DNA from 2 places in the Citrobacter sp. GW821-FHT02E08 genome. Region 2 is predicted to be linked to the other one. Evidence: predicted binding sites of a transcription regulator. Region 2 holds the regulator's gene; the other holds the start of a gene.

Evidence for each region. Region 2 encodes CRP, which controls carbon source genes, mostly activating them, when cyclic AMP is high. Its sites were predicted from a motif close to ATGTGANNNNNNTCACAT; they were not measured.
Region 1: the regulator CRP is predicted to act here: its motif matches at 2,308-2,325, upstream of azuC (stress response protein AzuC).

The regions. Positions count from the first base shown of each region.
Region 1 covers NZ_JBWKVL010000017.1:12,811-20,813, forward strand. Annotated here, with positions in the region: gene araF (arabinose ABC transporter substrate-binding protein AraF) at 1-92, opposite strand, end outside; partial or broken gene AC07UY_RS18510 (DJ-1 family protein) at 469-555, opposite strand; gene AC07UY_RS18515 (non-heme ferritin-like protein) at 1,100-1,603, shown strand; gene AC07UY_RS18520 (DUF2766 family protein) at 1,777-2,028, opposite strand; gene azuC (stress response protein AzuC) at 2,143-2,226, opposite strand; gene AC07UY_RS18530 (RpiB/LacA/LacB family sugar-phosphate isomerase) at 2,625-3,263, opposite strand; gene AC07UY_RS18535 (YecR-like family lipoprotein) at 3,534-3,869, shown strand; gene ftnA (non-heme ferritin) at 4,072-4,569, shown strand; gene AC07UY_RS18545 (YecH family metal-binding protein) at 4,616-4,855, opposite strand; gene tyrP (tyrosine transporter TyrP) at 5,084-6,295, shown strand; gene AC07UY_RS18555 (YecA/YgfB family protein) at 6,352-7,017, opposite strand; gene AC07UY_RS18560 (branched-chain amino acid ABC transporter substrate-binding protein) at 7,529-8,003, shown strand, end outside.
Region 2 covers NZ_JBWKVL010000003.1:390,869-398,871, forward strand. Annotated here, with positions in the region: gene argD (bifunctional acetylornithine/succinyldiaminopimelate transaminase) at 1-541, shown strand, start outside; gene AC07UY_RS06160 (YccS/YhfK family putative transporter) at 531-2,618, opposite strand; gene crp (cAMP-activated global transcriptional regulator CRP) at 2,670-3,302, opposite strand; gene AC07UY_RS06170 (OsmC family protein) at 3,611-4,015, shown strand; gene AC07UY_RS06175 (phosphoribulokinase) at 4,062-4,931, opposite strand; gene AC07UY_RS06180 (YheU family protein) at 4,985-5,203, opposite strand; partial or broken gene AC07UY_RS06185 (hydrolase) at 5,206-6,268, opposite strand; gene AC07UY_RS06190 (NUDIX domain-containing protein) at 6,304-7,023, opposite strand; gene prs (ribose-phosphate diphosphokinase) at 7,218-8,003, shown strand, end outside.

The DNA.
Region 1 (8,003 bases), on a different contig from region 2:
AGAAAACCGAGCTTCATGGTTTCAGCAATAGCGGATTGTGACATAACGGCAGCCAGGCCAATAGCCGCCAGCGCTTTAGTGAATTTGTGCATGGTTAACTCCAGCTTTAGCGTTCTTTTATGTAGGGTAAAAACGAACGAGTTTTTGTAATTCAGACGAAAAACAAGGCATTACCATTTATATCAACGATTAATGCCAGTGCTGGAATAAGTTTTAGCGGGAAATTGATTCTCCATAGGAGAGCGGCATCACATCACAGAATTACAGTAATTGCGTGCATAAATTTAGCGGGAAATGACATAAGAAAATGGGAATTTGTCAGACAAATAAAAAGAGGTATAGCAGATTAGTCCATAACCCCAGCCAGCCAATCCTTGTTCCCGAATACGGGTGTATTCGGGAACGTTTTATTTACCCGCGATAGTAAATATGGTCCGCATGATCACGAACCGGAGCGTCGTCACCAGGTTAACGGGCGCTGAGCGTCAGTGCAAAATCAAATATATGGCCTAACCCTTTGCCGCTAATCAGATTGCCATCTTTAACGACCGGCGCAGAGCGGATCGGGAAAATCAAACAGCAGTGACGATAGAGTGATTGGCTTGACGTTTTCACGTTTCTAAAAATGATCTGGCACACACTTCAGCCCTGGTGGGAGACCTGCCAGTACAGCTTTATCTAATAACTGCCGAAACAGCCATAATGGATAATTATCATTGAACATATGATACCCGTTGGAACTATCTCACTCCGTCATTTAAAACAATGCTTCAAACATCTATCGATACTTTAATCAACGTTAAATCATGACGTTGCACTGACGAGACATAATTTCTAAAATTCCTGGTTCACAACCGATATTTAAGAAAAATATGTAAAAAACTTTAAACATTTCATTATAAGGATTTTCTTATATCCATACAGGCGGTATGCTTATTTCGATCATCAACGGAAATGACTACGTGATCACATAAAGGACCGGCAGAACGGATTTATTCTGCTAACAGTATCACTTGTGCGTAGATGTTAAGTGTGGCAGCAGCCTGCTGCGCTGATGCTGGTTACGCACAGCCCCTTTTCTGGAAATAAGGATATTGACATGGCTGCAGTAGAAATGGCTCACAAGCTCAACGCCCAGATGAATCTTGAGTTTTACGCATCCAATCTTTACCTTCGCCTGAGCGAGTGGTGTGCGGATAACAGCTTGACGGGCACAGCGATGTTTCTTCGCACTCAGGCGCAAAGTAACATCACCCAAATGATGCGCATGTTTAATTTTATGAAGAGCGCAGGCGCTAACCCCATCGTTAAAGCGATTGATATTCCAGGCGATGAGTTAACGTCACTTGAAGAGTTATTTCAGAAAACCCTCGACGATTATCAACAGCGCTCCAGCACCCTGTCGAGTTTAACCCGCGAAGCAAAAGCGTTGAATGACGACCTCACGCTTGATTTTCTCCACGACCTGAAAAAAGAACAGCTGCAGGATGGCGTGCTATTACAAACGATCTTCGATGAAGTTTGCAGCGCCAAACGCGCAGGTCTGTGCATGGCGCAAACCGACAAGCACTTACTCAACGTCGTCAACCATCAGCACCACTGATGGCGGTATAGCGTCTGATTAACGCCATACCCCCCAGTCTGGCCTGCAAGAACATCTACCGCAGGCCGGGCAACCGTCGCATTGCCGACTCCCCCGATGATTCAGAAACAATTACGCCCCCTGATGCAGGAGGCGTAATAAACATGCTTCAAAAATCTAATACATTGATTTATTTAGTGAGCTTCGCCCTGCGGCGTGAATTTCAGCTCGATCAAGGCGATAGCTTTCTGGATAGCGCGCATCGTCACGGGATCGGCTGCGGCAGGATGGCTTGAAAAATCGATGTTTTTCAGTTGGGTAGCCATTTTCTCGCGAACTTCGACGGGGGCGATCACGTCAAGAACGTCCAGAATTTGTTTGAGAACCAGTTGGCAGGCAACAACGTCAGAGACCAGTTCCTGATCGGCGTTCAGTGTTTGGGACATAGTGAGCTCCTTATAGAAAGGTCGTCATAGTACCTATTCAGGAACAGAAACGATAGCAGCGTAAACGCAGCAAAAATACAGGTATAAAAAAACCTGCCGTAGCAGGTTTTTTTATCAGAACATACCGCCTGGCGGTACATCTTTGAATGTTTTGCAATAATTTTCGAACATGCTTTTCAGAATTTTGCGCAGTTTCATAGCATTGCTCCGTTTGATTGTTGTTCAGGTTTATTGTCTACGAGCAATATAATATGACATCCGTCACAAAAATCAATATTTATGTGACGCAGATCACACATAAAAATGTGCAAATTCTTTCAATTATTATGTTTTTAGCATAAAAATCATAATGTTATCTCATTGCATGTTTTGGTAAATTTTTATAGATTTTTTTGATAAGAACCATCATCGACAGCAAAAGATGGGGTCTGGCAGGGTGCTTGCTACGCAGAAGTTAGAGTCAGCAATAGAGGAAGTGCGGAATCGAACAAAAACACATTACTGTCGCCCGGTCGCTCAACGCTGGCCGGGCTGACATGCGGCATCTTGCAGGCCGGTAAGCGTTGCGCTGTCCGGCCCTATGCCATCAAAGAACCTTACCCCAGAATTTCACGTACAAATGCTTCGATTGATTTGTCCTGACCATTTTCGAAAAGACACTGCTGGAAACGCGGACCCGACACAGCGGTTTTCACCAGCTCAGGATCGATAGCACGCAAGGTATCCAGATAGTTCTCTTTTACCACGGCCGCTTTCACCTGGTTCAGAATGCCTGCGTTGCGAACCTGCGGCTCTTTACGCTCCGGCGGGTAGCCTTCGCCATTACGACCCGTGAACGCTTTTTCAAAGATGAAGCGAACGTTCAGCTCGGCACCCCAGCCAAAACCTTTCGCGAAAGGTAGAGAAAGCGCATTGCCGTTGTTGATCTGGGCAAACAGAAACGCATCAGCCGGATCGATACAGTATCCGCAAATCACGCCCGGATGGATGTTCAGAGACATCAGCGCCCCTTGACCCGTGCCGCAGCCGGTCACGACAAAATCAACCGCTTTAGCATTGAGCAGAATACTGGCCATAATGCCAAGATGAATATAGGTCAGATGATGGTCATTCTCATCGCTCATGCCCACGTTAAAGACGGGAAATCCCTTCTCATCCGCAACGGCCTTGAGTTCGTTATGAATGATGGCATTTTTGCTTGCCTGGCTGTTTTCCATCATCAGTGCAATTTTCATACTGTATCTCCTGAATGCGTCGCGATAAATCCCGACGTGAGTCTGTGAAATTGACGCCACATTACTATGTGATGAATGTATTTTCAAATTTAATGAAAGATGGTTTTAAAAAACAAAAACAGGCTCACGTTTTATCTGCCTGTGGAGCATTTTTTGTACATTTCGCCCGGTCGTTGCCATTAAACATGGGTGATCCTCAGGCTATTCAAGCCATTGGACCGAGGGTGTATCAGGTAGGATAGCGTATCACCGAATTTTCAGAGCGATATCATGAAGAGCCTTTTTCTTGCCCTCTCGCTGTTAATGTTGGCGGGATGCACCATCACCCGACAAGCAAACGTCAGCGAAGCCAACGCAACCAGTGGGATTGTTCGCCTCACCTGGAATCAGGCGATGCTGCAAACGGCACGTACTGACGACTATGTCGCCAAAGGTACCGCCACGCGTGAATGTCAGCAAATGGGCTATGCGAACGCCGTCGGATTTGGCCAGCCTGTGTCTACCTGTAGTGTTTATGCGGGTTCTCTGTGTCTGAATACGAAAATAACCTTATCGTATCAGTGTCAGGGCGTGGCGATCCCCTCTACGACACCTGGCTATTATTAAACGTTGAGGTCAGTTTATTTATTAGTGACTGGCCTTTTATTATTTCAGCGTGTCTTTATTTTTAATTCAAGAGCGTTAATGCGTTTTATTCCCATTCGCATTTTTAATAATTGATTTTATTATTTTACCTTTTGCAAATAATTAAATAACAAATTATAGTGGCGCCACATCGACATATCATTAACATGTGTGGAGCAGAACAATGCTGAAAACAGAAATGATCGAAAAACTGAATGAACAGATGAACCTCGAGTTATATTCGTCTCTGCTCTATCAGCAAATGAGTGCGTGGTGCAGCTATAACAGCTTTGAAGGTGCCGCCGCGTTCCTGCGCCGTCACGCCCAGGAAGAGATGACGCATATGCAGCGTCTGTTCGATTATCTGACCGATACCGGTAGCCTACCGCGTATTAATACCGTCGCGTCTCCTTTCGCTGAATATGCGTCACTGGATGAACTGTTCCGTGTTACGTACGAACACGAGCAATTGATCACCCAGAAAATTAACGAACTGGCTCACGCGGCGATGACCAACCAGGATTATCCTACCTTTAACTTCCTGCAGTGGTACGTGGCTGAACAGCATGAAGAAGAGAAGTTATTTAAATCGGTCATTGATAAATTAACGCTGGCAGGTAAAAGCGGTGAAGGCCTTTACTTCATCGACAAAGAACTGTCGACGCTGGATACACAGAATTAATTTCGCTTCGGTGAAGCGGGTTTTCTGCCCACTTCACCGGACTCTTTTAATGACGGCAGATCTTGCTTTCGTGCGTCGTAAAACCGTCATCCTTCGCAATAAATTTCCCCTTCGCCGCCAGAAAAGCCACCAGCTCTGCCGCCGTCATCTCTGCTGCTGAACAGGTATGAAAACGTGCCTGCGCACCAAACCGCTTAACGATCGCTGCCTCAAGACTGGCATGGGTGTATTGCTCGCCTGACGCAATCATCATGTTAAGCACGTCGTGGCCGTGAATAGAATCCATACATCCTCCTCAATAAAGCACCTAGCCTAAGATGAAGCCGCATTATCTGCTTTGCGCTAACGCAGGTTTACATCCTTCGGCTACTGGCATGATGCGGGGCCAACCACACTTATAAAAACCGTAAAGAAAACTTCACACTCATTGTAACGACGATTTGACGAAAATCACGTAATGCCTTACCCTGCGCCGCAGATACCACTATTGATTATCTCTGGGACAGAGGAAAGCGTGAAGAATAGAACTCTGGGAAGTGTTTTTATCGTGGCGGGAACCACAATCGGTGCAGGTATGCTGGCCATGCCGCTGGCGGCAGCGGGTGTGGGTTTCAGCGTCACGCTGGCGTTATTGATTGGGCTGTGGGCGCTGATGTGTTACACCGCGCTGTTACTTCTCGAAGTGTATCAACATGTTCCGGCAGATACGGGGCTGGGTACGCTGGCAAAACGGTATCTGGGACGCTACGGTCAGTGGGTGACCGGGTTTAGCATGATGTTTTTAATGTATGCCCTGACAGCGGCCTACATTAGCGGCGCCGGTGAGTTGCTCGCCTCCAGTATCAACGACTGGACTGGCAGCGAAATGTCGCCCACCGCTGGCGTATTGCTGTTCACCTTTGTTGCCGGTGGAGTGGTCTGCGTTGGAACGTCGCTTGTCGATCTGTTCAACCGTTTTCTGTTCAGCGCCAAAATAATCTTCCTCGTGGTGATGCTGGCGCTGCTGATGCCGCACATTCACAAAATCAATCTTCTTACCCTGCCGCTGCAGCAAGGACTGGCGTGGTCCGCCATTCCGGTGATTTTTACCTCGTTTGGTTTTCACGGTAGCGTGCCCAGCATTGTCAGCTATATGGACGGCAATATTCGTAAATTACGCTGGGTGTTTATCACCGGCAGCGCAATTCCGCTGATCGCCTATATTTTCTGGCAGCTTGCGACCCTCGGCAGTATCGACTCCTCAACATTTATGGGGCTGCTGGCCGATCACGCCGGATTAAACGGTCTGCTTCAGGCGTTACGGGAAGTGGTCGCCTCACCTCACGTTGAGCTGGCGGTGCACCTGTTCGCCGATCTGGCGCTGGCGACCTCGTTCCTCGGCGTTGCGCTGGGATTATTTGATTACCAGGCGGATCTGTTCCAGCGTCGCAATACCGCTGGCGGACGCCTGCAAACTGGCGCAATTACCTTTTTGCCACCGCTGGCGTTTGCCCTCTTCTATCCGCGTGGATTTGTCATGGCGCTGGGCTATGCCGGTGTAGCGCTGGCGGTACTGGCGTTGCTGATCCCTTCTTTGCTGACATGGCAAAGCCGAAAGCATAACCCTCAGGCGGGATATCGCGTTAAAGGCGGTTCACTGGCGTTAGGTCTGGTGTTTCTTTGCGGGATCGTGGTGATCGGAGTTCAGTTCTCTATCGCGGCGGGACTGCTGCCCGAACCAGGTTGAGTGCAGAAGATGGCGCGTAAACTGCGGTTTAAGCGCCATCTGAACTTAACGTACTATTAATGCAGACAGCACTGCTTATACTTTTTGCCGCTGCCGCAAGGACAGGGATCGTTACGGCCGGGTTTGGCGTCCACTTTCACCGGTACCTGCAACGGAATTTCTTGCGGATGCGCCATCCACCAGGCGTGAAGATCCAGCGCCGCCATCCGGATAGCCTCTACGCTTTCTTCAAATGCCTCTGGCGTCATCTTCTCTACCACGGCAAAGTTCTCTTCCGTACCGTGCAACGCAATTGCCTCCAGCGCTGGTTTCAGCGAGTCTGGCAACGCTGACCAGTCAGAAAGCGCCACACCGCGCATATAGCCAAAGCACCACTCTTCGACAATCGTCAGCTCATGGCCTTCAATTTCGCGCAGGCCAAATAAAGGTTCAAACTGCTCCGGAAACTCGTTCAGCCTGTCGGCGGTATCAGCCATATGCTGGAACGCAAGATTCATAAAGCGCGTCATCTCTTTTTCCGATGACCAGCGCGGCACATATTGCGGCCCGCCCCATACTGCCACCAGCCACTGCTCCGGCTCAATCTCACGTGGAGAACTGAGTACCGCCGTCAGCAGACCATCCAGCTCTGACACATCCAGAATCGCGTGTTCGGTGTTGTACTTTGTCAGTACATCATCCAGCCACTCCAGTTCGCTTTCGTTCAATGGTCCCGTGTTCATAACGCTCATCCTCAGTGAAATACGCTTGCCAGGGCTCATCTTACAGGGTGGACGGGGATTTTTCTAAACAAAACGGGGAGATCAGAAGCCCTGCCTTCCTGAGCCTTGCGCATCGTTCAAGTGATCCTCTCCGCATTTTTGCACCGACAAGGTGCGCAGCCTGACTTTTCTGCAGCTATGTTTAAGATTCTGGACGGTTTGGATACCACGCATCCCAGTCTGCCACGTGAAGGCAACCACCTCCTTAGATAACGATTGACACTGACCTGATGAAATTGCGACGCCGTATTTCACATCGCATTGCTACGTCTGTCAGAAAACAATGTCGATATTTATCAACCTGGCGGAGTTTTTGCTTAAAAAAAGACAGCCGTACGCGGCCCGCTTGATAACGCAATAAATGACGAAGTTTATGATTTTCCCCGCGCCTCCCGGCGCCTGGTATTGAACAGTACTGAGGAATATCCAAATGTCTATTAAAATGATTAAGTTACCTCTGCAGATTGCCGTTATGGGTTGTTTAAGTACCGCATTTTATGCACAGGCAGATATCACGATTGGCGTGGCAGGGCCGTTTACCGGTCCCAATGCCACGTATGGGGCGCAATACTGGAAAGGAGCATCGCAGGCGGCGGCGGATATCAATGCGGCAGGCGGTATTAAAGGTGAGAAAATCGTGCTGGTGCAGGGCGACGATGCCTGCGAACCAAAGCAGGCCGTCGCGGTGGCAAACCGGCTGGTCGATGAATCCAAAGTCTCTGCCGTGGTCGGTCATTTCTGTTCGTCTTCCACTATGCCATCTTCCGAAGTTTATGATGAAGCGGGAGTATTGACGATAACCCCGGGGTCAACTAACCCACTGATTACCGAACGCGGAATGAAAGGCATGCTCCGCATGTGTGGTCGTGACGATCAGCAAGGCGTCACGGCGGCAAACTACATGCTGGACGTGCTGAAAGCGAAAAAGATCGCCATCATTCACGACA
Region 2 (8,003 bases):
GGTGCAGTGCGGTATGGGGCGCACAGGCTCCCTGTTTGCGTATATGTACTATGGCGTGACGCCGGATATTCTGACCAGCGCCAAGGCGCTTGGCGGCGGGTTCCCGGTGAGCGCCATGCTGACCACGCAGGAGATTGCCTCTGCGTTTCACGTCGGTTCCCATGGTTCCACCTACGGTGGTAACCCGCTGGCCTGCGCGGTTGCTGGCGCAGCGTTCGATATTATTAACACGCCAGACGTGCTGGACGGCATTCAGACGAAACGGCAGAAATTTGTTCAGCATTTGCAGAAAATTGACGAGCAGTACGACGTTTTCAGCGACATTCGCGGGATGGGATTGCTGATTGGGGCAGAGTTGAAGCCGCAATATCAGGGACGAGCGCGTGAGTTTCTTTATGCGGGCGCGAATGAAGGTGTGATGGTGCTGAATGCCGGTCCGGATGTGATGCGCTTCGCCCCTTCGCTGGTGGTGGAAGAGGCGGATATCGACGAGGGAATGCAGCGTTTCGCGCAGGCCGTCGCGAAAGTCGTTAGCTCTTAATATCCCGTAACCGACGGCTGAGCCAGATCCCGTGGTGAGGCCGTTGACGCCAGGCGACCGAAGAAATGGTGTGCATGGTGTTCAGGTGGCCCAGTATGCGCTGCAGGTGTTGTTCCAGGGTACTTAATGGCCCATGGGAGAGCATCTCTGGCGCTTCCAGAATATTCACATCGCCAGAGCCGCCCGGTCCGTCATACTCCAGACGCTGCTGGCAGCGCTGGAGCGCAATTTCACACGATTCCAGATAGCGTTGCGCAAGGTCTGGCGACAGCATCGTATGTTCCCGCGCCAGCGTTGTCATCGCATTGATGTGCTCGACAATAAACTGGCTGTGCGTTACCCACAGTTTCATATCTGCCAGATAGTGCGCGTTAAATCCGGGTTCCTGCATGGACTGATTCAGCGAGTTGTACAGCGTGTTGTGCGCCTGATTGACACGCATACGCTGATACGCGAGCGGTGTTGCCTGTGGATTGCTGCTGAGGATCAGGCGGATGGCTTCCTGGTCGGCTTCCAGCGCATCGTGGGCGTTTTTGCGCAACAGACCGCTCTGCCACTGCGGCCAGAGCCAGACCGTTCCACCAAACGCGATCAGGCAGCCAATCACCGTATCAATAAACCGCGGCACAATGTACTGCTCGCCATTTAACGTCAGCAATTGCAGGGTATACACCGCAGTGACCGTAAACCCGACCGTTGCCCAGCCGTAGTTTTTGCGAATGATCAGATAGCTCACCAGCGTAATGACCAGCATGCCCGCCAGCGTGAAGCCTTCAGGGATGTGGAAGTGTAGCGTCACACCCGCAATCACCAGTCCAACCAGCGTACCCACCGAACGGTGCAATATGCGAACCCGCGTCGCGCCGTAGCCGTTTTGCGTCACAAACAGCACCGTCATCAGGATCCAGTACGGTTTCGGCAGATGTAATGCGCTGCCCATCAGGCTGGCGATACTCAGCATGACGCTGATGCGCCCGGCATTTCGCAAAGCGGGCGATTTGAAGGACAGATAGTTTTTTAGGGCCGGGATCAGCGGGAGTCGGCGTTGTTTATCCGCCATCAGGTCGCGGGCATAGAGTGGGCGCTGGGTCCGCAATACACGGGCAATGCGGCTAAAGTGCCAGTAACAGAACTGGCCCACCGGGTTATCGGGATGCTGGTTGGCGATTTTCTCCAGCGCGCCAATCTGCTTTTCCATGCTAAAGCGGGTCGGCAGGCGGTGATACAGAATATCATCGGCCAGGATGCGTAAGCGTGTGGCGACCGTTTGCGCGTTCCAGCGAATCACCTGCTCCGCATGGCTGCGTTCGACCAGCTTTTGCACCTCTTCTGGCTGATGCAGACTGACGGAGATGTGTTCCTGTAAGTCCAGCGCTTCCTGGAATGCCCGCAGCAGGCGTTTATATTCATTGTTGTGATGCGCCGACAGCATGTGCATTTGCTGGTAACACTGGGTGATGAGATCTACCGCTTTCTGTTGGCGCACCAACAAGGGTGGCAGCGCTTTTTCAGGATCCGCGTGCTGGGTGAGCAGACTGTATTTGGCTTCGCAGTAGTCGGCCAGCTCGCGGTACAACAAACTGAGTGACTCGCGTAGCGGTTGTTCACGCCAGAGCCAGAACCAAAACCAGTTAAAAAGCCCGTACCACAGGGTGCCCAGGGCATAGATCAGCAACGGCTCCCAGACGGGCATGTTACCAGCCAGGCTTAGCGTGAAAATAGCGGCGATAAGCGAGGCAGGCAGGAGTCGGGCATGCAAGGCGCTGAGTTCCGCCGTCACGCCAAGAATCAGCGTTAAACCCGTCAGAATCAGCGGCAGCGGTATTGCTTGCGCGAGCAGCAGTTGCATTGCCAGGCTGCATCCGGCAAACAGCGATGCGCCAATGACTAAGCGTTTGAAAAAGCGTTTGTGGGGGGTATCAAGCCCGGCAATGTTGCAGCAGGCGGGAACGAGAGAAAAGAGCAATCCCAGATGCAACTGGCCAATGATAAGGCCGATCGCCACAGGCAAACACAGCACCAGCGTTTGCCGCAGTGCGTAGTTGATTTCAGGGTGATAAATCAGTCTTCGCCACATCGGTGCCAACAAAAATGGCGCATTACAGGGTAATACGCCATTTCGACGGGGTTAACGAGTGCCGTAGACGACGATGGTCTTACCGTGCGCGGAGATCAGGTTCTGATCTTCCAGCATTTTCAGAATACGACCAACGGTTTCGCGAGAACAGCCAACGATCTGACCGATCTCCTGACGGGTGATTTTGATTTGCATGCCGTCCGGGTGAGTCATCGCATCGGGTTGTTTCGCCAGGTTCAGCAGAGTCTGAGCGATACGACCAGTTACGTCGAGGAAGGCAAGGTTGCCGACTTTTTCGGACGTAACTTGCAGGCGACGAGCCATCTGGGAAGACAGGCGCATCAGAATATCCGGGTTCACCTGGATCAGTTGGCGAAATTTTTTGTAGGAGATTTCAGCGACTTCACAGGCCGTTTTTGCACGTACCCATGCACTGCGTTCCTGGCCTTCTTCAAACAGGCCCAATTCGCCAATGAAATCGCCCTGATTCAGATAAGAAAGGATCATCTCTTTCCCTTCTTCGTCTTTAATCAGCACTGCCACTGAGCCTTTAACGATGTAGTACAACGTTTCTGCTTTTTCACCCTGGTGAATCAGCGTGCTCTTCGACGGGTACTTATGAATGTGGCAATGAGACAAGAACCATTCGAGAGTCGGGTCTGTTTGCGGTTTGCCAAGCACCATGCGCGGTTATCCTCTGTTATAAGCTGTCTCCAGAGCCAGAAAACGACGCTGTCTCTGGGGTTGCCAAAATATGCTTCCCGCTGCCAGGGAAGGGGGCTGCTAAAAATGTACTGCAGCCTGTAATGTGATGTCCTCTGCATACATGCAGTACGTCAATGTATTACTGTAGCATCCTGACTGTTTTAGCATAGCTTTCGCCGTGTGTCTCCTGGTGTCTCGCTTCAGCATGATGCAGGTCGCCTTCCATTGCGAGATTTGTTATGTCCGCGTAATCTGTCAGGAAAATTGAAACATTGGAGTTACGAAATATGCAAGCGCGTGTGAAATGGGTCGAAGGGCTAACCTTCCTGGGAGAGTCTGCTTCCGGCCACCAAATTTTGATGGATGGTAACTCCGGTGATAAAGCGCCGAGTCCGATGGAAATGGTGTTAATGGCCGCGGGTGGCTGCAGTGCGATTGATGTGGTGTCTATTCTGCAAAAGGGACGCCAGGATGTGACCAACTGCGAAGTGAAGCTCACTTCCGAGCGTCGTGAAGAGGCGCCGCGCCTGTTCACCCATATCAATCTGCATTTCATTGTGACTGGCAATGATCTGAAAGACGCCGCCGTTTCGCGCGCTGTTGATCTTTCTGCAGAAAAATATTGTTCTGTTGCGTTGATGCTGGAAAAAGCAGTGAATATCACGCACTCATACGAAGTGATTGCCGCGTGATCTCAGGTTGCCGGAGGGCGTGACGCTTATCCGGCAACGCTGCGCATTATTCGATTTTTTTGCCTTCCATCAGTCGCTGAACCAGCGGCAGCATAATCAACTCCATCGCCAGTCCCATTTTGCCGCCCGGCACGACTAATGTATTGATATGAGAAATAAATGAACCCTGAAGCATCGCCAGCAACCAGGGAAAATCGATCCCTTCCAGATTACGAAAATGAATAACGACAAAGCTCTCGTCTAATGACGGGATGCCTTTTGCCGCAAAGGGATTCGAGGTGTCTACCGTGGGTACACGCTGGAAGTTAATATGCGTACGGGAGAACTGCGGGGTGATGTAGTTGATGTAATCATCCATTGAGCGAACCACCGAATCCATCACCGCCTCGCGGGAGTGTCCGCGCTCGCTGGTGTCGCGGATCAGTTTTTGTATCCACTCCAGGTTCACGATCGGTACTACGCCAACCAGTAAATCCACATGGCGCGCCACGTTATGGTGCGGCGTCACTACGCCGCCGTGCAGCCCTTCATAGAACAGGACGTCGGTCGGTTCAGGCAAGGGTTGCCACGGCGTGAAGGTTCCCGGCACCTGATTCCACGGTACTGCTTCATCGTAGGTATGCAGATATTTCCGCGACTGGCCTTTGCCCACTTGTCCGTACTCGCTGAACGTTTGTTCCAGCAGACCAAAATCATTGGCTTCGGGGCCGAAATAACTGATATGCCGCCCGGCGTCCCGCGCTTTGCGGATCGCCATGTCCATTTCCGGGCGGGTATAGCGGTGAAAACTGTCGCCTTCCACCTCGGCGGCGCGTAGATTTAACTGTGAAAAAATTTTACGGAACGCGAGGCTGGTGGTGGTGGTCCCCGCGCCGCTGGACCCTGTTACCGCAATCACTGGATGTTTGGCAGACATAACAACTCCATGAATAAACACTCGTTTTAGTATAGTCGGCCCTCAGCGGGGGATTACTCGTGCAACTGCTTTTTGGGCATGATATTGACCGTTTCGTGGAGTTCAGACCACACCAGAACGGCTTCGCCACACTGTAGCTGACGTTTGACGTCGGCGACTTTTTGCGCAAGCGAACGTTCATGTTCACCATAATCGGTGCCTTCGCGCAATACAAAGCTTTCAATCAGGTTATCCAGCGTTTCAGCGGACAACTCCTGCCAGGGGATCATCATGATTATGCTTCCAGATACGTGGTGAGCCAGTCAGGGATGCGCGATTCGAGCCACATTTCCGGGCGGCGCAGCGTCCCACCGATAAAGCCGACATGCCCGCCATGCTCGGTTAATTGATACTCTACCTGCGGCGGCAGATTCTCGGGGTTCGGGATCACATGACTGTCCATAAACGGATCGTCTTTCGCGTGAATAATCAGCGTGGGTTTGGCGATCTGATTGAGCAACGGCATGGCGCTACATTGACGATAATAGTCTATCGCATCAGCAAAACCGTGAATTTTGGCAGTAATAAGATCATCAAAATCACGGATACGCCGTACCGCTTTTAGCTGCGCCAGATTGACAGGGAGCGTGCCGGGATAGGCCGCCAGCTTGCGTGACGCGTTGGCTTTGAGCAGATTGAGCAGATAGCGCTGGTAAACGCGCGAAAACCCTTTTTCCATGTGATAACTGCAGGCTTCAAGCACGAAAGGCGCGGAGACAATCACTGCCGCATCGACAGGAATACCCCGGCCTTCTTTCGCCAGCAGGCAGGCCAGCATATTGCCGCCGAGTGAATAGCCAACCGCAGCGGTGGGAACACGACCAAACTCGCGTTGTAACCACTGTAAAAACCAGGTGCCGTCTTCCGTCTCCCCGGAGTGATAAATGCGATTCAGGCGATTGGGTTCGCCGCTGCAACCGCGAAAGTGCATCACGACACCCAGCCATCCACGCTTTTGCGCGGCCTCTATGAGTCCGTGGGCATACGGGCTGTTCAGACTACCTTCAAGACCATGAAACACCACCAGACGCGGTTTGTGTTTCGCCTGATGCGGATCTTCACTCCATGCCAGATCGACAAAATCGCCGTCGGGTAATTCCAGGCGTTGCCAGTGTGGGCTGAACTGCACTTTACGGCGGATCAGTCGTGGGAGCATCGTTTGTAGATGGCGATTGCTGATGCCGCGCATCGGGCGGAACTCATACGAATCAGCGTCGGTCGGGGTCATTTCTGTGGGGGTGATTTCAACCATAGCACCAGAGCAATTAATCATCGGGAAGAATAACTATACCGCGCACACGGCTGGCAGGTTAGCCAATATGTGATTTTACGCTTAGTCAGTCAGGAGGTTACGTGAGAAAAGATGGATGTCCACCCCGGGTTTACGCCGCCAGAGACGGGCTTTACGCGTGCCTGTTGCCGCACTTTCCCCTGTCTCTTCAAACATGCCCGACGCCTCAAAACGGCGAATCAGACTTTTACGCTGAATGGCCTGACCCAGAATGATTTCGGTCGCCTCCTGCAACTGACCCTGGGTAAACGACGCCGGCAGACAATAAACGGGCAGTAACGAGTACATCGTTTTTTGCCGTAGGCGATGCAGCGCTGAGGTAATGATTTTCTCGTGGTCGAACGCCAGAGGATATTCGGCAAGCTTGTCGAGCGGCACCCAGCGGGCGTCGCTAACGCTGGCGATATGCGGCGCACAATCGGCCCAGGCGATCAGCGCGAACCAGGAGACGGTCAGGCTCCAGCCACGCGGGTCGCGGTCCGGTCCGGAGACGGTATCCAGTTGCTCCAGCCATGAAGGGGAAACCCCTGTTTTTTCTGTCAGCTTACGTAACGCCGTCGCGCGGGTGGAATCATCGCGTGCCATATCAATAAAACCGCCAGGCAATCCCCAGCGCCCTTTCTGCGGCTGCTTTGCCCGTTCGACCAGCAGGACACACAGCGTTTGTTCATGCAGGGTGAACAACACGCTATCCACTGTGACCAGGGGAGAAGGAAAGCGGCTGGCATCGTACTGGTTCAGATAGTCGGCTTCGGTTGTCATAAGGCACTCACGGTGATGTGGAACGTTCACAAGTGTACCAGCACGACATCAGGCGGCAAGGCGCGTTTTTTTCCATTACTTATCAGCTGATTAACTTCTCTGCGAAAAATTAATCAATTTTGCGCTTGCTTAATATGTGTCTTAAGGACATTATTAATTGTGTCGAAGGGACACAATTAAGGGCGGGATGAGATATGAGCGAAAAATTGACATTAACGCTGGATGAGCAGGTCTACGCCATTGCCAGCGGTGTTTTTCCGGATGGCGCTGTCTGGCTGAAGGTGACGGAGACGTTACCGCCCTCCGCTCGTCTGATGCGCATTCGCGCAGCGGCGATGCGTGATATGAACGATTTCATGCTGCTGGCGCAACTGGTTGAGGCGGTACGTCATCAGACGGATGTGTTGGTGAGTCATCTTGAACTTCCCTGGCTGCCGTGGGCGCGTCAGGACCGCCATATGGTTACCGGTGACAGCTTTGCACTGAAAGTCTTTGCCCGTCAGCTCAACACGCTGAAGTTCGACAAGGTGAAAGTGCTCGACCCGCATAGCGACGCTGCAGCGGCGGCGATAGATAACATGATCGCTGTGCCACAGGAAGCCTGCCTGATGCAAAGCGCGACTCTGCGCCGTCAGTTTCAACAACATGCGCTGATGCTGGTGGCGCCGGACGCCGGGTCACTGAAGAAAATCGATGCTGTGGCCAGAGTCGCAGGGGCAGCGGAGTACGCCATCCTGAGTAAAAAACGCGATGTGGCGAGCGGCAATCTGACCGGCTTTTCGCTGGTGGCGGGGGACGTGAAGGACCGGGATGTGCTGATTGTCGACGACCTGTGCGACGCAGGCGGCACCTTCATTGGTTCGGCGCAGGTATTACGTGATGCCGGAGCGCGCAGTGTCAGTCTGTACGTGACGCATGGCATCTTCTCGAAAGGTGTGGAACACCTGTTTGCCAATGGCATTGATGCCCTCTACACGACC